Regions from separate parts of the Shewanella sp. 10N.286.51.B7 genome, predicted to be linked through region 4. Evidence: predicted binding sites of a transcription regulator. Region 4 holds the regulator's gene; each other region holds the start of a gene.
What was found. Region 4 encodes sigma-54, which starts transcription at its own class of promoters, with help from an activator protein. Its sites were predicted from a motif close to GTTGGCACGNNNNTNGNNT; they were not measured.
Positions count from the first base shown of each region.

Region 1 (2,211 bases), on a different contig from region 4:
TCAGTCTTATTTGAGTGTTACTTTGCCTGATACTTGCGATGTTACTTTGCCTGATACTTGCGATGATACCTGGCTAACATGCTTGGATTACCTAACACGCCACCTTGATGCAAATACATTAGCGGCGCAGTGTTATCTATATTATCCACGGTACTTGATTGCGTTAAAAAATGTTCAAGCATAATAAAACCCACTGGATCGTATAACAGCTCAAATTCAATGCCACTTGCACACACGCGCTGCCACATCTCATAACACTCACGTTTTAACTTTCCAAAGTGATATTTATTGCCATTAGAGATAATACGTGGATGATGAAGCGCATTTTCGCTTAACTGATTGAACTGCAACTTTAGGTAATCATCACCACCAACGCAGCTACAAGTCAGTACATTCACTTCTGGTAAAGCTTCATGCTCAAGTCGCTTTATCTTAAAGAAGCGTTGTAAGAATAATGCTGTGGTGCCAGTGCCTGATGGTAAAAATAGGTTTAGGGTTGAATAGTGTTTTTCATGCATCCAGTCGAGAATTTGTTGACCTAGTTGTTCAAGGCCAATAGCGGCATACTCACAGCGACCGCCCTCTGGAATATACAATTCATTGTCTAACGCTGATCTGGCAAGCTCTGTCACATAGCTATCAAGGCTTTCAGTGACATGCTCAGGCTTTTCGATGATATTGGCACCATTATCAAGTGCCGCCAAATAATTACCTTGTGGGTTTTGCTGTAAGTAATGGGCGATATGGTCAACATAATAATCCAACTGCCAGCCGCGCATTTTTGCCAACACAGCAAGCGAATGCAAAGAGTTGGCTTGCGCAGAACCATAACCCACCAGCTTAGTGATTTCAGGACATTCTTTTTCAAGAAAATACTGAAACTTGCGGGCTTTGTTGCCACTAAAGTCTGGATGGATCAGGTCGTCACGTTTAACAAATATTTCTCGCTGCGCAAATGTCATGGTCTCGACGGGCGTGGGCGCAAACATAATGATTCACTTATTCAATGATTAAAAACCTTAATGACTATTTTACCTAAAAATTAGTGAGAACCGCTATCTCGAACTTATCCTAGAATGTATTCAATAACATTCCATGAGCCTTGTTGGATATATTTGTTTGATAAGGTCAAGCTGCATAAATGAATAAAATCGATATAAAACAGAAGCTAAGATGAGTCCTACTTTAAAATATAAGCAATGAAAAATTATTGGCACATTTCTAGCTATCTAAGCATAAGACTTAAAAAAGACTTAACAATTTTATTCATTCGAAACTAAGGGATTATCAATGTCAGTGTTGAGATTAATATTTAATATTGCGTGGTTCATCATGGGCGGGTTTGTAATGGGACTTGCGTGGTGGTTAGCAGGGCTATTATGTTTTGTCAGTATTGTTGGTATTCCTTTTGGACGTGCTTGCTTTGTGATTGGCGAAATGGCTTTTTGGCCTTTTGGACAAGAAAATGTCAATCGCAAACATTTATCAGGAATTGAAGACTTTGGTACGGGCCCATTAGGTATGGTCGGTAATGTTATTTGGTTCTTATTCTGTGGTATTTGGTTAGCTATTGGTCACCTAACCCATGCTCTGGCTTGTTTTGTGACTATCATCGGTATTCCGTTTGCGATACAACATGTCAAATTAGCACTATTAAGCCTCACGCCTATCGGCCAAACAATTGTAGCTAAAGAAAGTTACTAATCTAGCTAAAACAAGTGACTAATCTAGCTAAAAAGAGTGACTAACTGAAACAACACAATGCGGATAGCATCAAGCGTATAGATAGGGCCTGTTGATCTTTCGAGGTTGTTTTTGCAGCGAATTGTTGATCATTTGTACAAGGCAGAGACTTTGTGGTTTAGTTCTTCATAAAAAGCTTATTCTACATAAAAAGTCGATAACGCAGTAAAAATGATCAACAGGCCCTAGACACTTACCAAAAAGGAACTCAATTGAATTCCTTTTTGGTATCCACTTTTATAACTGATATTAATAATCGGAGTCGCAATATTAAGACCTTTACTCAAGGGACAATATGTAATCAAACTCTTGCTGAGTGACAGGTTGTACACTAAGTCTTGCTCCCTTGCTGACTAATACCATTTTAGCCAGATTAAGATCTGCTTTTAATTCAGCCAGCGTAATAATACGTTTAAATTTTGATTTAAAGGTTAAATCTACTGCTACCCAGCGTGGATTATCAATGGA
Region 1 is NZ_MCUF01000033.1:23,789-25,999, forward strand. It holds gene BCU84_RS09995 (1-aminocyclopropane-1-carboxylate deaminase) at 42-989, opposite strand; gene BCU84_RS10000 (YccF domain-containing protein) at 1,291-1,704, shown strand; gene BCU84_RS10005 (EVE domain-containing protein) at 2,023-2,211, opposite strand, start outside.
Region 1: the regulator sigma-54 is predicted to act here: its motif matches at 1,210-1,228, upstream of BCU84_RS10000 (YccF domain-containing protein).

Region 2 (2,211 bases), on a different contig from region 4:
TAAGTGGTGTCTTTAACCAAGCAATGGTTGAGAAAGTCGGTGCAAATGATTTTATCGCAAAATTTAATCCGGATGAGCTGGCTTCTGCTGTAAATAAACACTTAATTTTATAAGCATTATTATCATTCTCTGTCTATGATTAACTTAATAGACAGATGAATGTTATCTATGAAACTGCAGCATCTCGTTAAGTTCATTAAAATGAATGTTTGAGTTAGCAAGTCAACATTGATAGCGTTAGATGAGTCAATCAAGTGACCGGTTCACACTGAAATTACTTGTAGGTAGTTTCTTTATAATAGGGTGTAAATGTGACGAATAAATCACTCGCTGAAGCAGAATATAATCAGTTTAAGCTTTTTTTAGAGCAGCACAGCGGCATTGTATTAGGTGACAACAAGCAGTACTTGGTCAGAAGTCGTTTGGCTCCATTGATGGGTAAACATGATTTACCCTCATTATCTGAAGTCGTTAAACGCTCAATGAAGCCAACTGAAAGACATTTACGGGCAGAAGTTATTGATGCCATGACCACAAATGAAACCTTGTGGTTTAGGGATAAATACCCCTTTGAATTACTTCATAATTCATTATTACCTGAATATAGCCGTTTAGGGCGTCCATTGAAAATATGGTCAGCTGCATGCTCGTCTGGGCAAGAACCTTACTCCTTAGCGATGACCATTCTTGAGTATCAGCAACGTAAGCCTGGTGCGTTACCCGGAAACGCGACTATTCAAGCAACTGACTTATCACCTTCGATGTTAGAGCGGTGTAAGAATGCAGAATATGACAGTTTAGCGTTAGCGCGTGGGTTATCTCCTGAACGCAAACGCCAATTCTTTGATCAATTACCGTCTGGTAATATGAAAGTTAAAGATAACGTTAAGCGATTAGTGAACTTTAGAGCGCATAACTTACTTGAAAGTTATAGCCTTTTAGGTAAATACGACATTATTTTTTGTCGTAATGTACTGATTTATTTTGCCCCTGAGGCAAAAGCTAAAATACTGCGGCAATTTGCTGCCGCTTTGAATCCTAACGGCATACTATTTTTAGGTGCGTCAGAATCTATCTCAGGTTTGACTGACGAATTCAGCATGGTTCGATGTAACCCTGGTATTTATTATCAAAAGAAAACCTAATTATAATACATTGTAAATAAAGGTTTTTTATCATTTTCTATGCCAGCTTCTGCTGGCGTTATTTTTTTTATCTATTTCGCATCTACTTCCTAAATGTTTTGGCATAACCTTTGCTTTATTCCTCTCAGTTAGCTGATGGAGGCAATTTTATGGCGATTAATTTTGAAAATGGTTTGGGGATACATCAATACTCATTGGGCATTCGTGCTCAAAGGGCTGAAGTGCTATCAAGTAACATCGCCAATTCAAATACGCCTGGCTATAAAGCACGTGATGTAGACTTTGCGTCTGCCATGAATAGTGCTCGTTCTCATCAGCAAGGTTTACAAATGAGTCAAACAACTGACAAGCATTTTGATTTAAAGGCGCTTAGCCAAGAACATGTTCAGTTCCGCGTACCCAATCAGCCAGATACAGGCGATGGCAATACCGTTGACTCCCAGCAAGAACAAGCTGCTTTTATGCAAAACTCTTTAGAATATCAAATGTCATTGGGTTTCCTTGAAAGTAAGTTTTCTGGCATGCGTAAAGCGATTAGAGGAGATTAATCATGAGTCTATTTAATATTTTTAATGTGTCAGGTTCAGGTATGTCAGCACAATCAGTGCGACTGAATACGACTGCCAGTAACATTGCCAACGCCGATTCAGTCTCTAGTAGTGTTGATCAAACTTATAAGTCGCGCCATCCGATTTTTGAAGCTGAAATGGCTAAAGCGACGAGTCAACAAAATAGTTCTCACAGTGTCAGTGTTAAAGGCATTGTTGAAAGTGATAAACCATTATTAAAGGAGTTCTCTCCTGATCATCCAATGGCTGATGGTGATGGGTTTATCTATAAACCGAATGTGAATGTGATGGAAGAAATGGCAGACATGATTTCTGCATCTCGGTCATATCAAATGAATGTCCAAGTGGCTGATGCAGCTAAATCTATGCTGCAGCAAACGCTTCGTATGGGTAAGTAATATGAAATTTGATGGAGGTAACAGATGAGCCTCGTAAATCCTTACAGCAGTCAAACATTGCCGCAGACACAGTCGAGCAGTACAAGTAGTGTTGCTTCA
Region 2 is NZ_MCUF01000058.1:26,949-29,159, forward strand. It holds gene BCU84_RS15545 (chemotaxis protein CheV) at 1-113, shown strand, start outside; gene BCU84_RS15550 (protein-glutamate O-methyltransferase CheR) at 312-1,145, shown strand; gene flgB (flagellar basal body rod protein FlgB) at 1,295-1,693, shown strand; gene flgC (flagellar basal body rod protein FlgC) at 1,696-2,112, shown strand; gene flgD (flagellar hook assembly protein FlgD) at 2,137-2,211, shown strand, end outside.
Region 2: the regulator sigma-54 is predicted to act here: its motif matches at 1,243-1,261, upstream of flgB (flagellar basal body rod protein FlgB).

Region 3 (2,211 bases), on a different contig from region 4:
CGAAACAATACTGAACAAGATTTAACCGATATAGCAGTGCAAAAATGTATGCACGATTAACCAAAAAAGAAATTAAATTGTGATAGTCCGTTATCCTGTATAGCCAATCAAAACTAAAACAATAAGTTAATAGGATTAGCGATACAGTCTTTTAATTTATGGAGTATACCAAAAAAATTACATATGGCTCTATATTTATAATATACAATTTTTTTATCAGAACAAATCATATCTTCAACAGAAGTGTAGTTGAATTAACATTTTAAAGGCTTTTTAAACGAAAAAGCCCCTGCATATGAATGCAGGGGAAGGTCAGGTGCATTTTGACAATGCTAGAAATTGAACAATCAAGATAATCAAATAAGTCACATCAAATTGCGCTAGCGGTGAACAACCTAATCAATTACCTATTAGTTAAATCAAATACTGATACTTATATATAAAATTCAATTCAACCAATTAACACTCAAGTAAACTTATTCGTATTGGGTATTATCCAATGTTGCAAGTTGGTATGAAGCAAGTTCAGGAATCGATTGACGAACTTCAGATTCAAGCGCCATAAGCTCTTCAAAGTCAGCACAAATCTTTTCAGCTTTCGCTTCAATAGCCTCAGACTGATCTGCTATTTGCAATTCAATGTCTTCACCTACTCTTTCCATTTTGGTAGAAAATGCTTCCATTTTCTCTTCAAAACTTCCACCTTCAGATGACATCATTTCGGCGCCTAAAGCCATCATAAAGCTACCCATTGAATTCTTAATCATGGCTTCCATTTCTTGTTCAAAATCTTCATTAAATGCTTCTTCAATTGAAGATTCCGTAGCGCCTAAATAAAACTTGTCACCTTGTTGATAGGCCGCTTCATCAATACGAGTTTGAATGCCTGCTAACAGCTCATCTAATTTGGCGCCTGTTGCATCACCAAAAATTGGCGTAAGTGCTAGGCTCACAGCATCCGTTGCTAGTACTACAACTTCATTCACTAAATCGATAATTTCAGGAACTTGTTGAGATAACTCTTCTGAGTAATTGGTTAATAAGTTGCGTTGCTTATTATCTAAATCTATCTTGCTACCTTCGACATAAAGCTCACCCATTTCAACTCGATATAGCTCTTCGCCCTTTTCACTGATTAACAGCTTCTTAGGTTCGACAGTCACATCATAGTTAAGAGTGACATTACATTGCTCGTCATCTAGTGACAGCTTTGCCATAGCAGGCGTGATTGCTCCGGCAGTAAAAATAAGACCTGATAAAGCAAGACCTTTAATTAATCCGTTGGTGAAATTAGTTTGAGTTTTCATTAGCTCTTCCCTTGCTGTAAATAAAACACAGTCATTAAGTTGTAGACTGAATTTTCAAATTTGATAATTAAACCGTTTATTACGATTAAACTTAAATTAGATAAAGCACAGCCCATGCCAATATTAAAAAAATCTTTATTTTCAAAGGTTAAAGTAAAATAGGCGACGTTATAGACAAAGAAAGGAATTATGAAGTTAACCGACAATGAGTGAAATAACCAACAAAGTGGTGTTTTTCACTCTTTGCTAATTTTCACTAAAAATAAACAGAAGGAGCGGAGCAATAGCAGTAAAATGAAATCAAAGCACTAAAAGATTGAACGCCCCAAAGCCTGTGATAAGTGCTCCAGCATACGCGTACCCGCCAATGAATTTCCGTTTTGGTCTAACTCTGGAGACCAAACACAAATAGACATATCACCAGGAATAACAGCAATAATTCCGCCACCAACACCACTTTTACCCGGCATACCAACGCGATAAGCAAATTCACCCGCGCCATCATACAAACCAGATGTTGCTAACAACGCATTCAGCTGCCTTGTTTGTACAGGGGTAACCAGTTGTTCATTTTGAAGTGTCTTGCCGCGATTAGCCAAATAGAACATGGCTTTAGACAAATCAGCACAATTCATTTTGAGTGAGCAATAATGAAAATAGTTTTTTAATACCGTATCGACATTACCATCAAAATTACCAAATGATTTCATCAAGTAGGCAATAGAGGCATTTCTAGCACTAAATTTAAATTCTGAGTTGGCGACATTTTTATCAAAACAAATGTGCGAATTGCCACTGAGCTTTCTGACTTCTTCAAGCATACGGTGCTTGGGTGCGCTTTGTCTGGCTTGAATTAAGTCTGCAATCACTAATGCGCCTGCATTGATAAAGGGATTACGAGGGA
Region 3 is NZ_MCUF01000048.1:29,612-31,822, forward strand. It holds gene BCU84_RS13830 (YggN family protein) at 477-1,307, opposite strand; gene glsB (glutaminase B) at 1,616-2,211, opposite strand, start outside.
Region 3: the regulator sigma-54 is predicted to act here: its motif matches at 1,411-1,429, upstream of BCU84_RS13830 (YggN family protein).

Region 4 (2,211 bases):
TCGACGTGTTGAAATCGCACGCGCATTAGCGGCAAATCCTAAGTTCATTCTGCTAGATGAGCCTTTTGCTGGTGTCGACCCTATCTCTGTGATAGATATCAAGAAAATTATTCAACAATTAAAAAATCGTGGACTTGGAGTACTCATTACCGACCATAATGTTCGTGAAACGCTTGATGTATGTGAGCGCGCGTATATTGTTAGCCACGGTGATTTAATTGCAGAAGGCACGCCTGCTGAAATCTTAGACAATCAGCAAGTCAGGTCAGTATACTTAGGTGAGCAATTCAAGCTATAGTTAGCATTCTTTAGTGCACAATATGGCATGTCGCGACCAGTATCAGTCCCACTTTTTAGTGCAATGTTCTAGACTGAACTTAAGCCAAGGTTCAGCTTAAGCCTAGAAGCAGTTTAAAAAGGTGCTAGACCCACACAATTGTTAGTCGCGATGATGAAACTCAATTAGGGATAAGCGGTAAATGAAAGCCTCACTCCAACTTAAAATGGGTCAACACCTGACTATGACCCCACAGTTGCAACAAGCCATTCGCTTATTGCAACTTTCCTCATTGGAGCTACAGCAAGAAATTCAACAAGCACTTGACTCAAATCCACTCCTTGAGCTCGAAGATGAGTTTGCTAAAGCAAAAGAACCAGTAAAAGAAAACGCCCAGCAAACCGATACTGATTTTAGTGATAACAGCCAAGTGACTGTTGAAAAAGACACCTCAACCGTAGACACCACTGAATCGTTAACCAAAGAATCCATGCCTGACGAATTACCAATGGATACCACATGGGATGAAGTTTACACAGCATCCCCAAGTTCAGGTTCTGGCGCAGTGGCTCGTGATGACGATATGCCTTTTCAGGGTGAAACCACAGAAGGCTTATATGAGCATTTAGAGTGGCAAAAAAATCTCACCCCTTTTTCTGAAAACGATCTGGTAATTGCTACGGCGATTATCGATGCCGTTGATGAACGTGGTTACTTAACCCAAACAACTGAAGACATATTGCAAGCTTTAGGCCTAGAAGATATTGAACTCGATGAAGTTGAAGCTGTACTCAAACGAGTACAGCATTTTGATCCTGTAGGCGTTGCAGCAAGAGATTTAAGCGAATGCTTGATGATTCAGCTTGGCCAATACCCTAATGAAATACCTTGTATCGATAACGTTAAGCTACTGATTGCAGAACACCTAGACTTAATTGCAGGCCGTGACTTTAGATTATTAATGCGTAAAACCAAGCTTAAAGAAGATGATTTACGCGAAGCGATTCAATTTATTCAAACGCTTAACCCACGTCCAGGGTTACAGATCACTCCTATTAAAGATGAATATGTCATTCCTGATGTGACAGTGTTTAAAAAGAGTGGCCGTTGGGTCGTTGAATTAAATCCAGATAACATGCCAAAAATTGGTGTGAATCAGCAATATGCAGCCATGGCGAAAGGCTCTGCTAATCAGTCAGACAGCCAGTTTATTCGCGGCCATTTACAAGAGGCAAAATGGTTTATCAAAAGTATTGAAAGCCGTAATGAGACACTATTAAAAGTGGCTAATTGTATTGTGCAATTTCAACAAGGCTTTTTTGAGTTTGGCGAAGAAGCAATGAAGCCAATGGTACTTAATGACATTGCTGAAGCCGTTGAAATGCATGAATCAACCATTTCGCGTGTCACGACACAAAAGTATATGCACACCCCTAGGGGACTTTTTGAACTAAAATATTTCTTTTCAAGCCATGTGAGTACTGATGATGGCGGAGAATGTTCTTCTACTGCAATTCGCGCATTTATTAAAAAGCTTGTTGCGGCAGAAAACCAGCAAAAGCCACTTAGCGATAGTAAAATGGCGACGCTATTGGCAGAACAAGGGATCAATGTTGCTCGGCGTACGATCGCCAAATATCGTGAAGCAATGCTCATCCCTCCCTCAAACCAACGCAAAAGCCTATAAGCCTTTGTTATTGGAGGATGATATATGCAAATTAACCTGACTGGGCACCATGTGGAAATTACTCAATCTTTACGTGAGTATGTACAAACTAAGTTTTCAAAGCTTGAACGACACTTCGAACAGATCAATAATGTTCACGTTGTGCTCAATGTTCAAAAGCTGCAACAAATTGCAGAGGCAAAATTACACCTCAAAGGAGGTGAAGTTTTTGCGGTATCACAGAACGCTGATATGTATGTTGCAATTG
Region 4 is NZ_MCUF01000034.1:59,898-62,108, forward strand. It holds gene lptB (LPS export ABC transporter ATP-binding protein) at 1-298, shown strand, start outside; gene BCU84_RS10405 (RNA polymerase factor sigma-54) at 480-1,964, shown strand; gene hpf (ribosome hibernation promoting factor) at 1,989-2,211, shown strand, end outside.